DNA from 4 places in the Pseudoalteromonas sp. NZS71_1 genome. Region 3 is predicted to be linked to each of the others. Evidence: predicted binding sites of a transcription regulator. Region 3 holds the regulator's gene; each other region holds the start of a gene.
What was found. The regulator sigma-54, encoded in region 3, starts transcription at its own class of promoters, with help from an activator protein. The targets are predictions, from matches to a motif close to GTTGGCACGNNNNTNGNNT.

Region 1 (5,906 bases), on a different contig from region 3:
CCACTTACTACAAATGTGTAACAGAAAAAGGCACTGTCTTTTCTCAACTTCCCTGTGACGACGAAGCAACGACTTATAAAGTTAACACGACGGGTAATCAGTATTCTGGTCCTAAGGTTGACTACACTAAACAACTAAACGAACTTGAGCGTGAAAGGCTTCTATCTGGCTTACAGGCAGAGCTTCGCAGTAATAACCATAAACTAACAATACTTGATCGTAATAAGCAGCGTGCTGAATACAAACAACAAGAACGATTAAATCATATTCTAGCCGTTGAAGATAAAAAGCGTATTACCAAAGACATTACTAAAAAATTAAAAATAATTAATAAAGAGTACAAAAAAGATGTATTGGTTATTACTAAACAAATTAAAACTCTCGAAAAAAAGATAGCTCAATACCAATAAATCACTGTTAATTAGCAAGTAATATTTATCTTGGTTTTAAACTTAAAATAACATACCCTTAACACAATAGAGTATAAGCTCTAGGGACTATTAAGGAGTGCAAATGCAGCCTCGCCATATTGCTGAATTAATTTTAACGGGTTTTAAAAGGCACTATCAGCTATTTCAAAAAACAACGGCCAAAGCCCCTCTCGCCTTTGCAAAAAAAGATTGGCAAGCAATTAATGATATCAGCCGTTTGCGTATCAGCTATTATGATGATCGTGTTAACGAAACCACACAAGCGCTAAAAAAAGAAACCCCAACAGAGCAATTAGATGAAAGCCTATGGCTCGAAGTTAAAAAGATATATCAGCATTTTTTATGTTTCCACCCTCAAGCAGAACTCGCCGAAACCTTTTATAACTCTGTATTTTGCCGGCTGTACCATAGGCGCTATTTTCATAATGACTTTATATTTGTAGAAGCAACTTTGAAAGATGCTCCTTCAGTACCTGTTGAGGCCGAATATAGGACATACTTTCCAGTAGTTGATGGCCTAAAGCCAACAATAAAGCGCATTATTAATCATTTTGATTTTAAAGCCCCATTTGTAAATTTAGAGCGTGATATTCGCCTTCTTGTTAAAGCATTTTATAAACAAGCCCCCGATACACATCATCAACCTTGGCAAATGCGCTTTGATATTTTACACACACCTTTTTATCGTAATAAAGCAGCTTATATTGTTGGTCGTGTTGTTTCAAAAAGTGGGGTTCAGCCTTTTATAATCGCCGTGTTACACGATGAAGATAACGGATTATATTTAGATGCACTTTTAACTAAATCATCTCAAATGCGTGTCATTTTTGGCTTTGCCCGTGCCTACTTTATGGTAGAGACTCATGCACCTTCAGCACTTGTCCGGTTTTTGAATCAGCTTATGCCAAACAAAACACTTGCTGAGCTCTATAACGCAGTGGGTTTTCATAAGCAGGGTAAAACTGAGTTTTATCGAGAGTTTTTAAATCACTTATCTCACTCTAGTGATGAGTTTACAATTGCACCGGGTACTCCCGGTATGGTGATGATGGTATTTACCCTTCCCTCATTTGGTTATGTTTTTAAAGTAATAAAAGACAAATTTGGTGAAAGTAAGCCCTTCGGCCGTGATACCGTATTAAAGCGTTATCAACTAGTAAAAAACCATGATCGCGTTGGCAGAATGGCCGATACCATAGAGTATTCTAACGTCGTATTTCCTTTGGCGCGTTTTGATAGTAATTTACTTGCGCAATTACATAAAACAATTGGCTCATCAATGGTAATTGAAGGCGAATGGTTGATCATCAAGCATTTATATATTGAACGGCGCATGACACCACTCAATTTATTTTTAGAAAATGCTGATGAAGAAAGTGCCGCAGACGCGATTGAAGAATACGGGCAAGCTCTAAAAGAAATGATTGCCGTTAATATATTTCCTGGCGATATGCTCTTAAAAAACTTTGGTGTAAGTAAGCACAAACGTATTATTTTTTACGATTACGATGAAGTTCAATACCTAACAGATATGAACTTTAGAGCATTACCAAAAGCAAAGAGCTACGACGATTATTTAATGGATGAACAAAGTTACTCTGTTGCACCACAAGATGTATTCCCAGAGCAGTTATGTACATTTGTAATGCCTAATCCTATGTATAAAAAGTTTTTTCTCAGCACTCATCCAGAGCTTATAGATGTTAGCTTTTGGAAGCAGGCGCAACAAAATATAAAAAATGGGCAGGTAAGTCATATTTACCCTTACCCGACAGCACAGCGATTTATCCATCACTGGTAGACGCAAAGGACACACAATGAATATAAGTAAAATAGATTTAAATTTACTCGTTTATCTCGATACATTGCTTCGAGAATGCAACGTAACACGCGCTGCTAATCAATTGAGTATTACGCAGCCCGCAATGAGTAATGGCCTTAAACGTCTTCGTAACTTATTTAACGACCCTATTTTAGTTCGTACCAGCGATGGTATGGTCCCGACAGAGCGCGCTTTAGAGTTACAACCCGTTATTCGTGGCATATTAATGACGCTTGAAGAAACCCTAGCACCTAATAGAGAATTTGAGGCAAGCCAGAGTAAACGTGTATTTAGAATAATGGCCAGTGATTACGCTGCAAGTACGTTAGCGCCAAAGCTCTTAAGTAAACTACACGAAGAAGCCCCCGATACTACTTTAGATATACTCACACCAAGTGATGTAACCTTTCATGACGTAGAAAACGGTAAAGTAGATATGGCAATCAACCGTTTTGAAAACTTACCTCAGTCTTTTCATCATAAACGTATTTGGAAAGACAGTTTTTGCTGCTTAGTTAAGGCCGACAACCCTATTATTGAAAACTTTAGCCTCGACAGCTACTTAAAAGCGCGCCATATATGGGTGAGTAAAACAGGTTTTGGTGTAGGCGTGGGCATGGACCCTAAAGATGTGCAAAAACTTGGTTGGGTTGACGAAGCACTTGCCCACTTTGGTAAACATCGTAATATTGCCACTTTTACGCGTAACTACCATGTAGCGATTCATTTAGCTAAAGAGAAAAACTTGATTGCGACCCTTCCTTCAAAAGCTGCAAATATATACTTAGATGATCCGGGGCTTAAAATTTTAGAGCCACCGTTTCCAATTCCTCCTTTTGAGCTTGATATGATTTGGAGCCCACTGTTACATCGCGATGCGAGCCACATCTGGTTACGCCAAAAAGTCGCTGAAGTAGCTGAAGAGCTAAAATAACTTTATTACACAATATAATGTAAAAATTGCTAGGTTAATACTTTCCTCATTAACTTAGCCCCTTTCTGTAATAAAATTAAATCAATAAAATCAAATGACTACATAAAAACAAAAACGTGGAACGTACATTGCTTTTATTAAATTGAACTATACATTCATTTAATAAAAGAGGTCATTATGAACACCCATCAAGGATCAGAAGTAAATCATATTACTGACATCATTCAAGTTATGAACAGCGGCATCGATTTTTATCAAAAAGCACAGGAAAAAGTTGAAGACCCTGCTATTTGCGCACTTTTTCAGCGTATGATAGATGCCCGAAAAGTGAGTGTCGAGCGTCTGCAGCCATATGCAATTAATGAAAAAGGCGAACGCGAAGATGGTTCATCTTTCGCAGTTGAAGCACGACGTGCATATACAGCCCTATTGACTACTTTCACTTCACATAACGACAGCACGTATGTTAAAGAGCTTGAAGAAGTAGAAGATAAAACGCTTGAAGAAATTAAAGCCGCTATGGATAAACCGCAACCAGCTGATTGCGAAGCAGCACTGGCTAAAACATTATTAACGATGCAAAGCTGCCATGCAGAAATGAGCCGTATGCAAAAGCAGTAAGCTTACATAACTCATAAATACAACCCAGCCTAGCGCTGGGTTTTTTATTGCCTCTAATACCAATCTGTATAAACCCTTAAGCAATTTAACGAATTAAATTACTCTATAACGATGCTAAATAGACCCCATATATAAGCAGATTGCTATAAACACCACCTTATTTCGCCACATTTTAAATACATAATAAATACAAAAATTTAATGTTATTAGAATGTTTATTTAACCACGCTTTATTTTTGCTGTGCTAATTTTGTTATTAGGTACCTAAAACCTTGCTGTGGCGCCGCAGCATTTAATTAAAAATAAGGTCCAATATGAAAAGTAAACTAAGTAAACTGCAAAATAATGCTGATGTTGATATGACCCCGATGTTAGACATAGTGTTCATATTACTAATTTTCTTTATTGTAACTACATCTTTTGTAAAACCTGTGGCTATTGAATTAAACCGACCACTCGACAGCCCTCAAATAGATAAGCCTGTTAAAAATGCTTTATTTAGAATTGATGAAAGTAACGGAGTATATTTTTCAGGGAGGTTAATTGATTTAGAGCAAGTTACGTCTAATTTAGCGATGTTCGCGGCTAAATATGAAATAAGTTCGGTACTTATAACCGCAGACGAAAACAGTACACATAATACTTTAATGAGTGTAATGAATAATATTAAGCAATACGATGATTATTCAATAAGTTTGATTTCTAAATAAAACAGCCCAATATAAAACCAAAAAAAGGGCCTTACGGCCCTTTGAGTTAAATAACGAAAGGGAGGTTATTAATTAAAAACGGTATTCTGCGCCTATGTAGTAGTAAGCACCGTTAAATCCAAATGGAGCCGAGCGACGTGAGTAGTCAAACACACCTGAGCTACTTATTACTGTGTTGCCACTAGCATCCACAATAGTACCTGAGCGAGAGTTACCTATTTCGTTTTTATCTGGGTAAACGTCAAACAAGTTATTTGCACCAATGTTTACCGACAAATCTTCAGTAACGAAGTAGTTAACTTTAACGTCAGTTAAAATTTCTGCGCCATACGTTTGACGTCCGCCATCTTCTACTGTGTACTCACCAAAGCGATTAAGTGACAGGTTAACTGTCCAATCATCACGTTGATAAAGTGCACTTAAGTTAATACGATCCTCTGGTTGCCACTCTTCTATAATAGAGATATCTTCCGCTGAAAATATATCGTCTACACTTACTGTCTCAAGGCTTGAGCCAGCAGGAGAAAATAACGATACAACATCTGTTTTAGTGAAGTTAGCTGCAAGTGTAAAATCAAGCGTACCGCCTAAACCTTCAGTGTTCCACGTTGCTACAAAATCAACACCACGAGTTTCAGTATCAGCACCATTTAAGAAAAACTGCCCTACGCCAGCCCCCGCACTATTTAATGCAGCATCAAGGCTTGTAGATAAACCTTTACCTAAGCGGTCACTAATTACAATACGGTCGTCAATATCAATTGAATAGTAATCAACGGTTACATTAATATTATCTGTAACGTTATACACAATACCTAAACTACGGTTTTGTGATTTTTCTTCTTTAAGCTTTGGAATACCTAAGCTTTGCGCAAGTGTTGAATCATTTCTAAATGTACCAACCTCTTCTGCAACTAAGTTACCATTAGTATCAACAACAAATTGCGTACTTACATTATTAAAGTAAAGCTGTTGCATTGAAGGTGCTCTAAAACCTGAGCTTAATGCACCACGTAGTGAAATATCGTCGGTTACAGACCAGTTACCAGCAAGCTTAAAGTTTACTGTATCACCAAAGCCTTTGTAGTTATCGTAGCGAAGTGCACCCGATAAAATTACATCTTCAATCACATAAGCTTCTGCATCTACATAAAATGAGATTACATCACGCGATTCATCAACTGATGACGCAGGAGACGAACCACCAAAACCTTGTGAACCACCTGATGCATCTTCAGAGCCAACACCACCACTTAAGCCGTTATAAATACTTACACCGTTGGTAGTATCGTAATCGCGGTATGCATATTCACTACCTTCTAAGATACGGTATTCGTCAGTACGAATTTCAGCACCCATCGCTAACGAATAATCATCAAAGTTTTGCG
Region 2 (5,906 bases), on a different contig from region 3:
CTGCTGCACTAGATAGCGTTACAGCTTGGTTAACTGAGCGTACTTAAGCCTAAGTGGCGCTTATTGTTCAAAAATTCGGTGGCACTTCGGTCGGCTCAATAGAGCGAATTGAAGCGGTCGCCGACCTTGTTGTTAAAACCAGGCAGCAAGGACATCAAGTGGTTGTGGTGCTCTCGGCTATGTCGGGAGAAACCAACCGCTTAATTAACCTCGCCAAACAAATTGATACTCGCCCGAGTAGCCGTGAACTAGATGTACTTATTAGCACCGGAGAGCAGGTTTCTGTATCACTGCTTGCTATGGCTATTATCAAACGTGGTCATTCAGCTGTAAGCTTATTAGCCGATCAAGTCAATATTCTAACCGACAACATGTTTGGTAAAGCCCGTATTGAAGACGTTGCTGCTACGCGCTTAAAGCATGAGCTTGAGCATAATCGTATTGCTATTATTGCTGGGTTTCAGGGACGTGATATTGAGGGCAATATTACAACGCTTGGACGCGGCGGCACCGATACATCGGCTGTAGAAATAGCAGCGGCTATAAAAGCCGACGAATGCCAGATCTATACAGACGTTGATGGCGTATATACTACAGATCCTCGTGTTGAACCTAACGCGCGCAGAATGAGCCAAGTTACTTTTGCCGAAATGCTAGAGCTGGCAAGTTTAGGGGCGAAAGTTTTGCATATTCGCTCGGTAGAAGCTGCAGGTAGACACAATGTGCCACTTAGGGTGCTTTCTAGTTTTAATCCTGATGAAGGCACATTAATAAGTTTTGAGGAGAACGATATGCCAAGCAATGTGGTATCGGGGATTGCGTTTAATCGTGACGAATGTTTAATTAAAGTAGATGGTGTGCCAAGCGGTACGCAATATCTTTCAAAAATATTGAAACTTTTTGCTGATAATGGCATCGAAATAGATATGATTAATCAAGTTAATCATATCTTTGAAAAAATAGACTATGCTTTTACTGTGCACTCGAATGATTATCTGCAAGCACTTGAATTATTGAGCGAAGATCAAGCTCAACTCAGTGCTCAAAATATAAGCGGATTACCAACAGTAGCTAAAGTTTCTGCTGTTGGAATGGGTATGAAATCGCATTCTGGTGTAGCAAGTTTATTTTTTGATGCATTAGCGCAGGAAAATATTAATGTGGTTTTGGTCTCGACTTCTGAGATTAAAATTTCAGTTTTAATAGATGAAAAGTACCTAGAGTTGGCAGTTCGTGCATTACACAAAGCATTTTTAACAGAAAATGGATAGATTGAGAGTTTTTACTTACTTTTCAGTCTAATTTTCATTAGTATGTTTAAGCGGAATCTTATAATTTTTATTGGAACATGGGAGCAAGAGAATGCTAATACTAACTCGTAGAGTAGGTGAAACCCTAATGATTGGTGACGAAGTAACAGTTACTGTTCTAGGTGTTAAAGGAAATCAAGTTCGAATCGGTGTTAATGCACCAAAAGACGTATCAGTGCATCGTGAAGAGATTTACATGCGCATACAAGCTGAAAAGTCGAACCCTAATCCGGGCAATGCTTAATCAACACGTATACGTAGTTGAGTAATTAACTCAACTAGTCAAAAAGCCACTCACTGAGTGGCTTTTTTGTTTATAAAAACGAGTGTTTCTGGGGTTAGTATTTGTTTTGAAATGTACTGCATTCCGCTTTTATTTTTAATAATAATACCTTGCTGAGTATCTATTACTTCGCTTATGTCTTGCCAAGTTAGCTGAAAGCTTTTGTAATGATTAGCCGATTTAATGCCTTCTTCATCAAAGGTAAGTGTTACCTCAGAGCCTGACGCTCTGCTGAGCATTTGTCTGGTTACCCACCAAGGTCTGCGATAGTAAAAAGCGACGCACTCTAGTACACCTAGCATGATCATAAACGATCCTAAGTAATGATCGTTTAAAACATAAATGCCAAATAAACCAAGCGCAACGAGGAGTACAAGTAAAAAGTACTTAGGTTTGGCGCGCTTACTGTACGGGAGTGACTCATCAAAGCACTCGTAAAAGTAAGGTTTATCTAGTGTGTAGGTTGTTGTAAATGCCATATTGCCTTGCTTTAAATATCGTTTTTTTTATTTTAACAAGCTAACCGCTAAATGAGCAGCTTTATAGTCAGTGATTTTATTACAGACACAAAAAAACGGCCCTAAGGCCGTTTTTTAGCGATACAAGAAGAATTAACAGTTAGTTTCTTCAGCGTTTACGCCTTCTTTAACATTTTCACATGCATCTTCTACTTTGTTTTGCACGTCAGTTACTGCTTCGTCAATACGTTCGCCTGCGTCTTCTGCGTGATTGTCTTCACAACCCATGATGAAGAAACTTGCGAATAGACCGATTAGTGCTGCTTTTACAGTTGTTGAATTCATAATGTAATTCCTTGTAAGTATTAATTAAATTTTAGTGTTTGTTAGTTGAATGCTTTATCTACCTGGGTGATTTACCACGTAGTGCACCTGAAACTAATGAGATCACTAAAAGTACTAAAAATATAAAAAATATAATTTTTGCTATACCAGCTGCGGCACCTGCGATGCCACCAAAACCTAACACTGCAGCGATTAAAGCAATAACTAAAAATGTAATTGTCCAGCGTAACATTGTTTTCTCCTTGGTTATCAAATTTGCTCACAATAACTAATGCCAGTTATATGCCAAAGTTTATTTTTGTTTTATATCAGGTAGTTATGGTTTTTAACTGTGTTTTTAGTTATTAGTTAGTTAGTAATTTTTACGCTTTGTTATGTAAGTTATTCACACTGTTACAAGTTACCGGTAAATATTCACTAAAAATAATGTTTTTGGTAAGACCAATTAACAATTGATGTGTGTTTTTGTACTTATTATAAAATTTGGCGGTTATTTTTATTAAGTTGAATAGTTAATTAACAACTTCCATATAACTATTAGCTATAGTCGTTATTTTCTGTATGTATTGTAGGGCGCATGATTGCTGGGTTATGGCATGTAAATTTGTTGAGTGTTATGTTGTTTATAGTTTAATTGGTTTTACCAATTTACAAGATGTAGACAAAGCGACTAGTTTTGTTATTATCCAGTGAATAAATATTTAATTAAATCGATTTTTTATTTTCGATATGGGTTTCAAGGGGGAGAAAAATGGATATAGGTGCTCTACTCACAACGGCTGGTAGCTTAATGCTAACTGGTATGGTTGGGGTGTTTGTATTTCTGTCGATATTAATTGGTGCAGTAACGCTTATGTCTAATTTGGTGACGCGCTATAGCGAACCAGAGGCATCACCAGCTAAATCACCGTCTTTTAAATCTCAAGGTGTGCCTAATGAGCACATCGCTGCTATTAGTGCTGCCATTGCTCAGTACAAATCAAATAATAAATAAGGGGCACACACATGGCTAAATTAAAATTAACAGAATTGGTATTACGCGATGCGCACCAATCATTGCTCGCAACACGTATGCGCCTAGACGATATGCTACCTATTGCTAGCAAGCTAGATGATGCAGGTTATTGGTCTATTGAATCGTGGGGCGGTGCTACATTTGATTCGTGCATTCGTTATTTAGGCGAAGATCCTTGGGAGCGTATTCGTGCGCTTAAAAAAGCGATGCCTAATACTAAACAGCAAATGCTATTACGCGGTCAAAACCTATTAGGCTACCGCCATTACGCTGATGATGTAGTTGAAAAGTTTGTAGAACGCGCACATAAAAATGGCGTTGACGTATTTCGTATTTTCGATGCAATGAACGATGTACGTAACCTAGAAACAGCGATTAAAGCGGCTATAAAAGTAGGCGCACATGCTCAAGGTACTATTTCGTACACAGTAAGTCCTGTTCATACGCTTGATATGTGGCTGACTCTTGCTAAGCAATTAGAAGATTTAGGCTGTCACTCAATTTGTATTAAAGACATGGCGGGTTTATTAAAGCCGTACGATGCTGAAAAACTAATTAAAGCACTTAAAGAAACCGTATCGGTTCCTATTGCTATGCAGTGCCACGCTACAACAGGTTTAAGTACTGCGACTTATCAAAAAGCGATTGATGCAGGCATTGATATGCTTGATACCGCTATTTCATCAATGAGTATGACTTACGGACACACAGCAACTGAAACTATTGTATCGATAGTTGAAGGAACTGAGCGCGATACCGACCTTGATTTAAACCACCTAGAAGAAATTGCTGCTTACTTTAGAGATGTACGTAAAAAATATGCGGCATTTGAAGGTAGCTTAAAAGGGGTTGATGGTCGTATTTTACTAGCTCAAGTACCAGGTGGCATGCTTACAAACATGGAAAACCAACTTAAAGAGCAAGGCGCGGCAGATAAGCTTAATGAAGTTTTGCTTGAGATCCCACGCGTACGTGAAGATCTTGGTTTTTTACCTTTAGTAACACCCACGTCGCAAATTGTAGGTACTCAAGCAGTACTTAACGTGCTAACCGGTGAGCGTTATAAAACAATCACTAAAGAAACTGCTGGCGTATTAAAAGGTGAATATGGCTTAACACCAGCACCAATGAATAAAGAGCTACAAGAGCGTGTGCTTGATGGAGCAGAGGTTATTACTTGTCGCCCTGCAGATAACATTGCACCAGAGCTTGCAACGCTTGAAGCTGAATTATTAAAAGAAGCGCAAGAGCAAGGTTTAACACTTGCTGATGAGCAAATTGATGACGTACTAACTTATGCATTATTTCCACAAGTTGGTTTGAAATTTATTAAAAATCGTAATAACCCTGATGCATTTGAGCCTATTCCTACCGTTGAAGATAAGAGCAATAAGGCAGCACCAAAATCGGGATCAAATAATAACAGCGTTAAAGCTGAGCAATACAGCGTAAAAGTAGATGGTAAAGTTTACGACGTAGTAGTGGCGCAAGGTGGTGAGCTAAAAGAAGTAACATTAAAAGACTCTGAGCACATTCCTCAGTCTGCTTCAGTTGCATCGGGTGAAACACTTAATGCCCCTTTAGCCGGTAATATTTTTAAGATTAAGGTAAAAGCTGGGCAAGTTGTTAACGAAGGTGATGTAGTGATTATTATGGAAGCCATGAAAATGGAAACCGAAATACGCGCAATGCATACCGGAACTATTGCCGAAGTGTTGGTTGGTGAAGGCGATGCCGTAACTACCGGCGACGCTATGATTGCATTAGCTTAGGAGCAAATAGAGGATGGACGGTATTTTAAACCTCTGGAATGCGACCGGCATTGCTAACTTTACAATCCCATCGTTAATAATGATTGCGGTAGGGTGTTTATTACTGTTTTTAGCGATAGCTAAAGGCTTTGAACCTCTATTATTATTACCAATTGGTTTTGGTGCAATTTTAACAAATATACCTGTGGCGGGATTGTCAGACCCAGGTGGGCTTTTGTACTACGTTTATTACGTGGGTATTGATACGGGGATTTTTCCGTTATTAATATTTATGGGAGTAGGGGCGCTGACCGATTTTAGCGCACTTATTGCAAATCCACGTATGTTGCTATTAGGTGCGGCGGCACAGTTTGGTATTTTTGCTACATTGTTTGGCGCAATATTATTAAATTATGTACCAGGCTTTGAGTTTACTCTACAGGATGCATCGGCTATTGCCATTATAGGTGGTGCCGATGGACCGACTGCTATATTTTTAGCGTCAAAACTGGCACCTGATTTACTTGGTGCAATAGCGGTAGCCGCATACTCATACATGGCATTAGTACCAATTATTCAACCGCCAATTATGCGTGCGTTAACAACCCCAGAAGAACGTAAAATTAAGATGCCAGAGCTTCGCAAAGTATCTAAAAAGGAAAAGATTATTTTCCCTCTTATGGTGCTTAGTTTAACGGCTATGTTTTTACCGGCTGCTATACCGCTTGTAGGTATGTTTTGTTT
Region 3 (5,906 bases):
CGAGTTTCAGAAAAACGTTTGATCAATGTTTGATCGTCGCTATCTAAATAAAATAACGTAGGGTTTGCAAAGCCTGGCAAGTATTCAAGAATATCGTTAAATTCATCTTGTTGTTTAGGGATGTTCCGTACATCAATGCTAACAGCAATTTTATCGTAGCTATCAGACACACTGCGAACTAATGAAGGAAGCAAGTTAACTGGAATATTATCTACGCAATAATAACCTAAATCTTCTACAACGCGTAAAGCAACCGACTTTCCAGAACCAGAACGGCCGCTTATGATAATTAACTCCATTTAACACCCTTTATAAAACTATGATTGATTGACAATAACTTGGTAAAGCTCAGTATCTGATTTTGCACTGCGTAACTGTTTACAAAAATCTTTATTGTTTAGTTTATCAGCAATGGTTGCTAGAGTCTTTAAGTGCTGCTGGTTATCGCCATCTGGTACGATGAGTGCGACGAAAATATCAACAGGGCGATTATCGATTGCATCAAAATTTATTGGAGTTTCGCTAACGAGTACTAAAGCCAAAGGCTCTTCTGCACCGCTCATTCTTCCATGAGGAATGGCAATGCCACGCCCTATACCTGTACTACCCAATTTTTCTCTGCTCATTAAAGCATTAAGAATATCTTGTTGCGGTAAATACGGAAGTTTGTCGTGAGCAAGTTCGCTAATGAACTCTAAAATTCTTTTTTTGCTATTAAAAAGGACCGCAGCTTTGCTGCAGTCCTGGCATATAAGTGAGCTTAATTTCATCATATTAGTGTCGAGCAAGCTTCTCTTTGTGTTTAATTACTTGTCGATCGAGCTTGTCGATCAACGAGTCAATGGCGGCATACATATCTTGATGTTCTGTAGAGGCAAATAACTCAGCACCGCTTACGTGTATGGTGGCTTCTGCTTTTTGATTTAATTTTTCTACATCGAGAATGACATGAACATTATTAATATGATCAGAGTGTCTTTCTAGCTTCGCAAATTTGGTATTAATATAGTCTCTTAGTGAATCGGTTAATTCTACGTGACGACCAGTTAAGTTTAGTTGCATAAGCATTACCCTCTTTTTTTTGCGTCTTAAATCAAACTTTTACGTTGATTTGACGGTGGAATAGCCAGAGATTCGCGGTATTTTGCGATTGTACGTCTCGCTACTTTAATTCCTTGCTCAGCCAATATATCCGCTATTTTGCTATCACTCAATGGTTTTGCTGAGTTTTCTGCTGCGATTAATTTTCGGATAAGCGCACGGATTGCTGTAGATGAACATTCACCCCCGTTTTCGGTGCTTACATGGCTTGAGAAAAAATATTTAAGCTCAAATATACCACGGGGTGTGTGCATATACTTTTGGGTTGTTACGCGCGAAATTGTTGATTCGTGCATTTCTACCATTTCAGCAACATCATTTAAAACCATTGGTTTCATGGCTTCAGGACCGTGTTCAAAAAAGCCTTGTTGTTGCTTAACAATACAATTTGTTACTTTTAATAGCGTGTCGTTTCTACTTTCTAAGCTTTTAATAAACCATTTAGCTTCTTGTAAATGCGAGCGAATAAACTGGCTGTCACCACTGGATTTTACAGTGCGAGACATTGCCGCGTATTGGCTATTAACACGAATTTTAGGCATGCTGTCTGGGTTTAACTCAACAACCCAGCGGCCTTTAATTTTTTTAACTGACACATCAGGAATAACATACTCAGATTCTTCTCTTACAATAGTATCTGCAGGTTTAGGGCTAAGAGTATGTATTAATGTCATTACTTCTTTAAGCTCTTCTTCTTTGAGCTTAGTTTTCTTCATTAATGTACGATAGTCACGAGCAGCTAATAAATCAATATGCTCGGTTAAAATCATTTTTGTTTCATTAATGTAAGGTGTTTCTTTGTCAAACTGGTTAAGCTGAATACACAAACACTCTTGTAAACTACGTGCAGCAATACCAACAGGATCAAACAGTTGGATGCGTTTTAATACAGCTTCAATTTCATCAAGTTCGACTTCGTTATCATCTTCGTTTTCTTGATTAAAGCTTTCTAAAATCTCTTCGCAGCTTAGTGTTAAAATACCTGAATCATCGACGGCTTCTACAATCGCAATAGCAATAGCTTCGTCTGTAGGGCTAAATGGCGTTAGTTGTAACTGCCACATTAAATACTCATGGAGCGTTTCAGTAGAGGCGCCTTGGTATATTGATTCGTCTTCAGGCATCGGACCCGATGATGATGCTGGGGCGGCACTCATGTACTCATCCCAACTAACATCCATAGCCATGTCGTCACTTAGCGTGTCTTTTGCAAGTGCTTCACCACTATCTTGTTCGTATTCGCTTGGAGCATCATCGGCAGATGCGCTAACAGTTATGTCATCTGTATCTGCTTTTTGCTCGTTTTTACCTGCAGCGTCTTCTGAATAGTCTGCTTCTTCAACCTCTAATAGCGGGTTGCTGTCGAGAGCTTCTTGTATTTCTTGCTGGAGATCCAATGTACTGAGTTGCAACAAACGAATAGCTTGTTGCAGCTGTGGAGTCATTGTAAGTTGCTGGCCCATGCGCAGCTGTAGTGATTGCCTCATGTATCTCTAACAATCCTTTTATGTTGTTATAATTAATACTAGCAGATGCTTAAAGACATGGCGTAAATGTTACAGCCTAAATTGCTCGCCTAAGTAAACATCGCGTACTGTTTTATCATTTAATACGTGTTCTGGAGTACCTGATGCAATCAGCTCCCCATGAGAAACAATGTAGGCTTTTTCACAAACATCAAGGGTTTCTCTTACGTTATGATCGGTAATTAATACACCAATCCCACGATTTTTAAGATGTTCTATTATTTTCTTTATATCTAATACCGAAATAGGGTCAACACCTGCAAATGGTTCATCCAGTAATATAAATTTAGGATCTGCTGCCAGCGCACGTGCTATTTCAACACGACGACGTTCGCCTCCTGACAATGCCATACCTTGGCTATCACGAATGTGTTGTATGCTAAATTCATCTAATAATTTATCGAGAGTGTCTTCTCTAGCTTGTTTATTTAACTCTTTGCGCGTTTCTAAAATGGCCATTAAGTTTTGATAAACAGTCAGCTTTCTGAATATTGAAGACTCTTGCGGTAAGTAGCCAATGCCTAATCTAGCACGACTATGCATAGGTAAAAGAGTAATATCGTTATCGTCTATCGATATTTTACCTTTGTCGCTAGGTACAAGTCCTACTATCATATAAAACGTGGTGGTTTTACCTGCGCCGTTAGGGCCAAGTAAGCCAACAATACTGCCAGCTTTGACTTCAAGGCCGACGTTTTTTACAACTTCACGGCCTTTATAGCTCTTTGCTAATAGCTCTGCTTTTAATGTGCTCATGGTTGACCTTTGTCGCTTTTTTTACTTTTTTTAGTCTCGATTGGCACTAAAATTGTGTGAACGCGGTCAGTTGAGTTTTCATCTTTTTCGGCACTGATTAGCTGCTGCTCTATATCGTAGGTAATGCTTTTAGCATTTATTTTTTGTCCCGCTTGCGATACTTGTGCATTACCAACAAGCGTTAAAAAACGCTTAGATACATCATAACGTACTTCGTCAGCACTGGCGCTCATAGTCGTGCCATCTGATTGCTTCTCTTCAAAGTGCGCAGGGCTACCTGTAGCAATTAATAATTGTTTATTATCGCCAAGTTCATCGCGTTTATGTACTTCTAAGCGGTCGGCTGTGATACGGCGGTTACCGTGAATAATTTCAACGTTTTTCTCAAAAATTCCGACATTAGCTTTTAATTGACCTTCTTGCTTATCGGCGCTTATTGAAATTTGATTTGCAGCCGGTTGCGTGTTTTGCTCTGCAGCACTACTATTAAACGCTAGTATAAGTGTAGGAATAATAAGTGATTTTAATATTTTATTGGTCATAATATATGGTTCGCGTATGGTTAATTAGTTTTATCACTTCGGTTTTTAAGTCGGCTTCTAGGCCTTTACCAGTGATTTTTAAATTGGGCCCAGTGATGATAACGGGTTGCTCCGAACGCATTGTTAATAGCTTTATATCTACTTGAATATTATCAGCATTGATTTTGTCTATCATGGCGTTATCGGTTAAGTTTTTGGCAACCACATTGCCTTCTAAAATTAATTGTTTGTCTTCATATAATGTTGCTTCGTCTGCATTTATTTGCCACGTTTGCTTTTCGTTATATAAAGTAAAAATAGGTTTTTCAAAAAACGTAAAACCTAATTGTTGATATAGCTCCATTTTAGCCGCAGTGACTTTGTGGCTAATTTTACCTTGTTCGTCATAGGCTGTTTGTTTGAGTTCTATGGCTATGTAATCAGGCTTGGCAATAACTTCAGGCTCAGTCTGAGGCACAATATTTGTTTGTGTAAAATAAGGGTACCAAAGCCAAACCATACAGCTAATGAATAAAACGCTTAATATTATGCGCGCTGCATTCATGAACTAGTGCCTTGTGTAGTCAATGCTTTACCATTTTCAAGCATAAGTAAGTCGGTGAGCTCTCTTACTGCACCAAAGCCGCCAGGCATTTGCGTTACATAGTGTGATAAACGTTTAATAAGTGGATGGGCATCATTTACTGCAACAGCAAAGCCGACTAATTCCATAACGGGCATGTCAGGACCATCATCACCGATATAAGCAATTTGTTCATCGCTAAGGTTGAGTTTGTCTTTTAGCTCTTGATAGGCAATGAGCTTATTTTCTTGGCCTTGATAAATATGCTGTACGGTTAAGCTGCTCATACGTTGTTGCACTATTTGTGAATGACGACCAGTAATTACAGCCACTTCAAAGCCACTGTTTATAAGCGCTTTAATGCCAAAACCATCTTTTGTATTAAATGCTTTTAGCTCTTCACCTTGATTACCAAGATAAATACGGCCATCAGAAAATACACCATCAATATCGCATATAAGTAGCTTTACTTTTTTAGCGCGTGCTTTTGCATCATCGCTCAGCGGTTGATAGAGTTCTTCAAATTGCATTTATAACACTCCTGCTTTTAATAGGTCTTGCATGTTTAATGCGCCAATAGGTTGGTTTTTATCATTGACGACGATTAAGCCATTTATACGTTTGTGTTCCATAATATTAAGCGCTTCAGCAGCCAAAATATCTTGTGTAGCCGTAGTACATGACTTAGTCATAACAACATCTATTTGTGTTGTATGAATATCAATTCTTTGCTCTAAAATACGACGCAAATCGCCATCGGTAAATAATCCCACGAGCTGCTGATTTTCATCAACAATGGCTGTCATACCTAAACCTTTAGCAGACATTTCAATGAGGGCGTCTTTAACTGTTTGTGAAACGCTAATAATAGGTGTATTTGCGCCGCTGTGCATAACATCTTTTAAAGTAAGTAATAAACGCTTGCCTAAACTACCACCTGGGTGAGATAGCGCGAAGTCATCAGCTGTAAACCCGCGAGCTTCTAATAATGCAACTGCCATGGCATCGCCCATCGCAAGCGTTGCAGTGGTACTTGATGTAGGAGCTAGACCCAATGAACAGGCTTCTTTTTCTACTTTAATACACACATGTACATTAGCAAGGGTCGCCATGGTTGATTGCGTATTGCCAGTCATCGATATCATTTTGGCACCAAGTCGTTTTAAAACCGGAATGATATTTAAAACTTCGCTGGTCTCCCCTGAATTAGAAATAAGCATAACCACGTCATTTTTAGTGATCATCCCTAAATCACCATGACTTGCTTCACCAGGGTGAACAAAAAATGCTGGACTGCCAGTGCTTGCAAGGGTTGCCGCTATTTTATTGCCAATATGACCTGATTTACCCATACCAATGACAATAATACGGCCTTCGCAGTCGTACATTAATTGGCACGCGTTATGAAAATTTTCATCT
Region 4 (5,906 bases), on a different contig from region 3:
CTACCGCCATAACTAATATAAACGGTGCCCAGTATTTTATTAGCGCAAGGTCAATATTCCCTTTGCTATGATGCGAGCGAATAGATGAAAGCGAAGTAGGTACTATGGTTGCAAGTGATGTGGCGGTGGCTATCATCATTGCCGACTCTGGGCTTACGCCAAAACCTTGCAGTAAAAAATACAGCACAGGTACGATAACAATACCGCCGCCTACACCAAAAAGTCCTGCTAAAATTCCGGCAAAAATACCGGTTGCTATTAAGGCCGCTACTATTGGCCATTGGTTTATTATTTCTGACATTGTGTTCCTGCTGTAGTTACTGTTGCACGTCCATCTGAACGAGGATCTGTTGCAGCTTCAAGGCGTGTAGGTGTATCTAAAATAGCCCCAGCGTGCCCCATCATTTCGTTATTATTATCAACGCTTACCCAATCGTGGTCACGTTGATTTAATTCATGTTCTATATGAAAAACTAACCCTTTTTCAATTTTTAAATTTGTACTTGTATCGCCCCATGTGCGTCCAAGTAACCAACGAGGGTCGCTAATTGCTTGTTTTATAGATTTATTTCGCCACGCGTAGCCTGCAAAAACAGCGGCTTGAGTTTGTGGTTGCCCTTCACCGCCCATTGTTCCGTAAGCAAGTCGACGACCATCGCTAAACTTTGCCAGTGCTGGGTTAAGTGTATGAGCCGGCTTTTTATTTGGCGCAAGGGCATTATTATTGTTACTCGCAGCAATATCTTCATTGCTTAAACTAAAACTTAAACCTCGGTTATTCCACACAAAGCCGCCTTCGCTCATTAGTATTCCGCTGCCAAATTCCCAGTAAATACTTTGAATAAAGCTTACTAATTGCCCGTTTTTATCTCTTGCAGCCATCCACACTGTATCGCCAGGCTCTGCGTTAAATGGCCATTTTTTGGCTTTGGCCATATCAATATTGTTAGCAAGTTGGCTTAAGCGATCATCGGTTAGTGCGTTTTTATAATCGTCCCCTAATACTTCAGGATCAGCCCAAAGGGTAGGGCGATGGGTAAAGCTTTGCTTGGTTGCCTCTACAATTAAGTGTGTCCAGTCGGCATCGGTTTTAGCTAAATGCTTTAACTTATTTACGGCACCAATTATTTGCAGCGAATGCACGCCCTGTGTTGGCGCGGGTAAGTTGTAGCAGTCAATACCACTTAGGTTTGCATTTAGCGGGGTAACTACTTCGGCTTGGGTACTTGCAATATCATCTGTGGTAATCGAGCTGCCTGCTTTGGCTAAATCAGCGGCAAATGAGTTGGCAAGTGCACCTTCATAAAATGCGTTTAAACCCTGTTTTGCTAAGTGCTCAAATGTTGCTGCAAGTTTAGGGTTTTTAAAATGCTGACCTGCTTGCAAGGGTTTGCCATTGGGTATGTAGAGGTTTTTAAACGCGTCATTGGTATTGTTAGCAGCGGCTAGTTTTTCGCAGCCTGCCTGCAAGCTTTTTGTAACGGTAAAGCCCTCGCGAGCAAGTTTTATTGCGGGCGCTAAAATTTTTGAAAGTGGCAGTGCTGCGTGTTCATCAAGCTCAAGCGCTTTTTGCCAACCGCGTATTGTACCCGCTTGAGTCAGTGCGCTTAATCCGCCGCGCTCTGGTATTTGCGTGTGCGAGTTATAGGGTGTTGTATTAGTTGCTGCGCGGCCGCAGGCGTCAATAGCGGTGGGTGTTTTTTGATTGGGATTATCGATAAGCCAAAAGCTGTCGCCACCAATTGAGTTCATATGTGGATATACAACGCTAATAGCAGCTGCTGCGGCTACCATAGCCTCGGTAGCTGTACCGCCTTGTTTTAGTATATTTATACCCGCCTCAGTGGCCGAAAAGTGAGACGCGGTAAATGCAATGTTGTGTGTGGTCATGCCGGTGTGTCCTGTTTAAAGTGTGCAGCTAATTGTTGTACGCAAGCAAGTAGGCTTTTATCGTTACCGTGGGTCATCATTAATGAAAAACCATAAGGATGATCATTTGCTAAATCAGCCAGCGGTAAATGCACTTGCGCTGAGCCACTAAGGCCCGCAATTGCCGAAAGCGTAATAATTTGCATGCGTAAGGCGCTTGTGTCGGCGCCTAATTTAGGTGCGGTTGTGGGTGTGGTGGGTAAAAATAAGCAGCTGTGTTTGTTTAGGTTTTTAGCGACTATTGTTTGCCACTCGTGCTGTATTTTTAACGCCTCTTGTTCTTCTTGCTCGGTTAAAGCCAGTGCCATTTTAAAACGAGCCGCAATTGCTGGCGCAAAATGAGAAAGCTGATCTGGGAGTTCAAGCCAGTCTCGGTGCGTTTTAGCAATCGCACGACCTTGTAATATTCTAAAGGTATCGGCAAGCTCACTTAGTAAACCAACGTTGGGGAGCTTAAAATCGATATGATGATTAAAATAAGGTTTGGTTTTTTCTAAAAGGTTACCCAGTGGTGCTTGTAAAGAGGAGTCAACAAGTTCAAAGAGTGCTTCGCAAATAACCAGCGTATTTACTTTATTAATAGGTTGTTGTGGTAATAATACATCGCCAACGCTGCTTAATAGCTCGGCGCTTTGGGTAAGCCAACCTATAGTATCAAAAGGCGGTGCCAACGGTATTAGGCCGTCTTTTTCAATCACGTTATGGCTTGGCCTTATACCAAATAAACCACAATAGCTGGCGGGTATTCTAATTGAGCCGCCAGTGTCGGTGCCTAAGCCAATATCGGCTAAGTTAGCAGCAACGGATGCAGCAGACCCCATACTCGAACCACCGCAAGTATGCCCTTTTAATTTAGGGTTTTGTGCTGCACCATAATGAATGTTATTTCCCTCTAAGCTGTAAGCAAGCTCATCGGTATGGGTAAAGCCTGTAAAGCTACAACCCTCGTCCATTAACATATTTACGGCACTTGCTGTTTGCTGGGCCGGTTTTGCTGCTTTAAACCAGTGTGGGTTACCTGCGCTGTTGCGCTCACCTTTAACAGCAAATACATCTTTTATTGCAAGACGCTTATTAATAAGCGTGCCTTGGTAATGTGTTTGCCATGCCTTAGGACCATGGTCACAAAAAATACCGGTCGTATTATTATTTTTGCTACTCATATCACCACTCGTTATAAAAAATCTGACCAAGCAGTTCAGATTTAGAGTGATTAAAAAGACGGATTAATTTTTATTATTTTTCAGCTCACTGCGTAACATCTTGTTTTTATTTTACAGAGCCTAATCCGCTTTTTAATCGGTTAGCTTATTATATTGTTTAAAACCTAAGCAAGAGGAATGCCACAAATTAAAATCCTGTCCAATTGGTCAGGATTTGGCGAGTTGTATGAGGTTAGTAAATATGGGCTGTAAAAATAGTGGTATTAAAATGAGCTAAAACAAACCAATTTGGTGCGCAGGTGCACCAAATTGGTCTTTATTTATATGGTTGTGAGCGCTAAATAAGGGACGTTTTACTGATGATTAAACCGTTAATATCGGCGTAAACCCAATCGTTAGGTTCCATGGTGGTGCTAAGCATGGTAACAGCTTGGTTTTTATCACCAAAGCCGCGCTTTAAGGTACTACGCGGTGTTGAGCCTAGCGCCATTACAGGTAAGTTCATCGTGGCGAGTATTTCTATATCTCGGCAACAGCCATTTATTATTACGCCTTCCCAACCATTATTTAGGGCACGCTCAGCCATAATATCGCCAATAAACGCAAAGCGTTTGCTCGCAAACCCGTTTATAACTAATACTTTACCTTCACCATTTTCATGCAATATATCGGCAGCAAAAGAGTTGTCTTCTGGACAGGTAACTGTAACTACTTTGCCATAAAACGTGGTTTTTTTACCAAAGTGATAAAGGCCACTGTCGGCTACTTGCACGTTATCGCGATGATCGTCAAATAAATCGGGTGTAGTAAAGGATGTCATGGGTTAAGTCTCACTTTGCTCAGGTATTTTAAGACCAATACCTTTTAAAATTATGTGGGCAATTGATTGCGTAATTTGTGCCACATCGGTTTTGTCGTACTCTAATTTGTTCATTACGAGTAAAACCTCAGCCTGAAAGTCGGCGTAATACTGCGTGGTAGACCAAATAGTAAAGAGCAAATGGTAGGGGTCAACCTTATCCATTTTATCTGCGTCCATCCACGCTTGAAGTACATCAACTTTTTGCTTAACCCAAGGGCGGGTATTGGTTCTAAAGTAGTTTTGTAAATAAGGGGCACCGCGCAGTATTTCACTGGCAAATAAGCGAGATTGCATTGGCTGATTTACGGCGAGTATTACTTTACTTTTAATATAGTTATAAAGCACGGTAGCTGGATCGTCGTTAATTGTGACGTTATCGAGCCCTAAGTTCCAATTAGCTATTATGCGGTCGATCACAGACTCGTACAGACCATCTTTACTTTTAAAGTAATACAAAATATTAGCTTTTGGCACCTGCGCTTCTTTAGCAACCATGCTCATACTTGCTCCGTCGTAACCTAATTGCGAAAACAATTGCTCGGCGGCATCTAAAATTAGTTTTTGGTTTTTTTCGCGTGTTACTTCTTTTTTATTTGGTTTTATTTGTGTGGTCATTGTTGAGTTTGCGTGTTTAACGTATTGATTGATTGTAGCTTTACTGACCAAAAGGTCAATTACTAAAAAGTGTGAATGTAAAAAACAGGGGAAGAGGTTTAAGCTATAAACTTTAGGGTCTGTTGATCTTTGCGGATTAAAATTTGTTCAAACTAGGGGCTATTTAATCGCGGCGCGAGATTTGTAACCTAGTGGGCTAAGTAAAAACCGAGCAACAAAAAGTAAGTAGTCCCTAGGAAGAACCCTTTGGGCAGCGCCTGTTTGGCATTAATGCTACGTTATCGCCCATTTATGGGGAATAACCACACTATATAGGCTCTGCCTTGCCTAAATACCAAACAGACTGCTGCAAATTTAACCTTGAAAGATCAACAGACCCTAATTGTTTAATTAAATAATTACTGTTAGTTTAGTTTCAAATTTACGAGTAGTACTTTTGGATTGGCAAATGGAGTTTTTAAGCAAAAATAAATACACGCTTTATGGAGTTGCTGCAATATTACTGTGGAGTTGCTTAGTTGCATTACTACGGGATATTTCTGAGTTGTTTAGCCCCATCGGTGGTGCTGCGGCTATGTACTCTGTCAGTGCGATATTTTTAATTTTGGTTATGGGAGTGCCTAAGTTTAGTGGGTTTTCAAGACGCTACTTGGTAGTAGGTACTTTATTATTTGTATCGTACGAAATTTGCTTGGCGCTTTCTATTGGTATGGCAAATAGCCGTCATCAGGCAATGGAAATGGCGGTTATTAATTATTTATGGCCCACGCTGACTATATTGCTCTCTATTATCATTGGTCGCAAAAAAGTAAGTTATTGGGTGTACCCAAGCATGATTATTGCTTTTTTAGGCGTTGCTTGGTGTATTACGGGCGATCAAGAAATGTCACTCGATACGCTTGTAGCTAACTTTGCTGATAATCCTGTTACTTATTTAATGGCATTAACTGCAGCGTTTATATGGGCTATTTATTGCGTGGTTACGCAAAAGCTGAGTAATGGCAAAAATGCCATTACGTTATTCTTTACTGTTACGGCAATGAGTTTATGGGCGCAATATGGTTTTAGTAATGAAGCGCCATTAACGTTTTCACTCAGCTCAAGCATAACATTGCTATTAGCAGGGGTAGTGGTAGGGAGCGGGTATGCACTGTGGAACCAAGCTATTATTGGCGGTAACTTAATGCTGCTTGGCACACTTTCGTACTTTACACCGGTGTTTTCTACTATTATTTCAGCGCTGTATTTATCTATTACGCTGAGTGCTTCGTTTTGGCAAGGTGTTGTGCTGGTAACGGTTGGCTCGCTAATTTGCTACTTTGTAACGCGAGAAAAGC

Region 1: the regulator sigma-54 is predicted to act here: its motif matches at 3,303-3,321, upstream of I6F43_RS08390 (ferritin-like domain-containing protein).
Region 2: the regulator sigma-54 is predicted to act here: its motif matches at 2,668-2,686, upstream of I6F43_RS13500 (DUF1328 domain-containing protein).
Region 4: the regulator sigma-54 is predicted to act here: its motif matches at 3,259-3,277, upstream of I6F43_RS02405 (amidase family protein).

The regions. Positions count from the first base shown of each region.
Region 1 is NZ_JADYXM010000004.1:164,775-170,680, reverse strand. Features, by position in the region: gene I6F43_RS08405 (DUF4124 domain-containing protein) at 1-410, shown strand, start outside; gene aceK (bifunctional isocitrate dehydrogenase kinase/phosphatase) at 514-2,232, shown strand; gene I6F43_RS08395 (LysR family transcriptional regulator) at 2,249-3,187, shown strand; gene I6F43_RS08390 (ferritin-like domain-containing protein) at 3,365-3,808, shown strand; gene I6F43_RS08385 (ExbD/TolR family protein) at 4,123-4,518, shown strand; gene I6F43_RS08380 (TonB-dependent receptor plug domain-containing protein) at 4,591-5,906, opposite strand, start outside.
Region 2 is NZ_JADYXM010000009.1:20,056-25,961, forward strand. Features, by position in the region: gene alaS (alanine--tRNA ligase) at 1-47, shown strand, start outside; gene I6F43_RS13480 (aspartate kinase) at 54-1,271, shown strand; gene csrA (carbon storage regulator CsrA) at 1,363-1,554, shown strand; gene I6F43_RS13490 (YcxB family protein) at 1,605-2,072, opposite strand; gene I6F43_RS13495 (hypothetical protein) at 2,205-2,396, opposite strand; gene I6F43_RS13500 (DUF1328 domain-containing protein) at 2,455-2,628, opposite strand; gene I6F43_RS13505 (OadG family protein) at 3,148-3,390, shown strand; gene oadA (sodium-extruding oxaloacetate decarboxylase subunit alpha) at 3,402-5,183, shown strand; gene I6F43_RS13515 (sodium ion-translocating decarboxylase subunit beta) at 5,197-5,906, shown strand, end outside.
Region 3 is NZ_JADYXM010000002.1:475,676-481,581, reverse strand. Features, by position in the region: gene rapZ (RNase adapter RapZ) at 1-299, opposite strand, end outside; gene ptsN (PTS IIA-like nitrogen regulatory protein PtsN) at 318-770, opposite strand; gene hpf (ribosome hibernation promoting factor) at 775-1,062, opposite strand; gene I6F43_RS05080 (RNA polymerase factor sigma-54) at 1,089-2,588, opposite strand; gene lptB (LPS export ABC transporter ATP-binding protein) at 2,658-3,383, opposite strand; gene lptA (lipopolysaccharide transport periplasmic protein LptA) at 3,380-3,925, opposite strand; gene lptC (LPS export ABC transporter periplasmic protein LptC) at 3,915-4,469, opposite strand; gene kdsC (3-deoxy-manno-octulosonate-8-phosphatase KdsC) at 4,466-5,017, opposite strand; gene I6F43_RS05055 (KpsF/GutQ family sugar-phosphate isomerase) at 5,018-5,906, opposite strand, start outside.
Region 4 is NZ_JADYXM010000001.1:571,240-577,145, reverse strand. Features, by position in the region: gene I6F43_RS02415 (sulfite exporter TauE/SafE family protein) at 1-301, opposite strand, end outside; gene I6F43_RS02410 (gamma-glutamyltransferase family protein) at 289-1,890, opposite strand; gene I6F43_RS02405 (amidase family protein) at 1,887-3,092, opposite strand; gene I6F43_RS02400 (putative 4-hydroxy-4-methyl-2-oxoglutarate aldolase) at 3,430-3,912, opposite strand; gene I6F43_RS02395 (TetR/AcrR family transcriptional regulator) at 3,916-4,569, opposite strand; gene yddG (aromatic amino acid DMT transporter YddG) at 5,018-5,906, shown strand, end outside.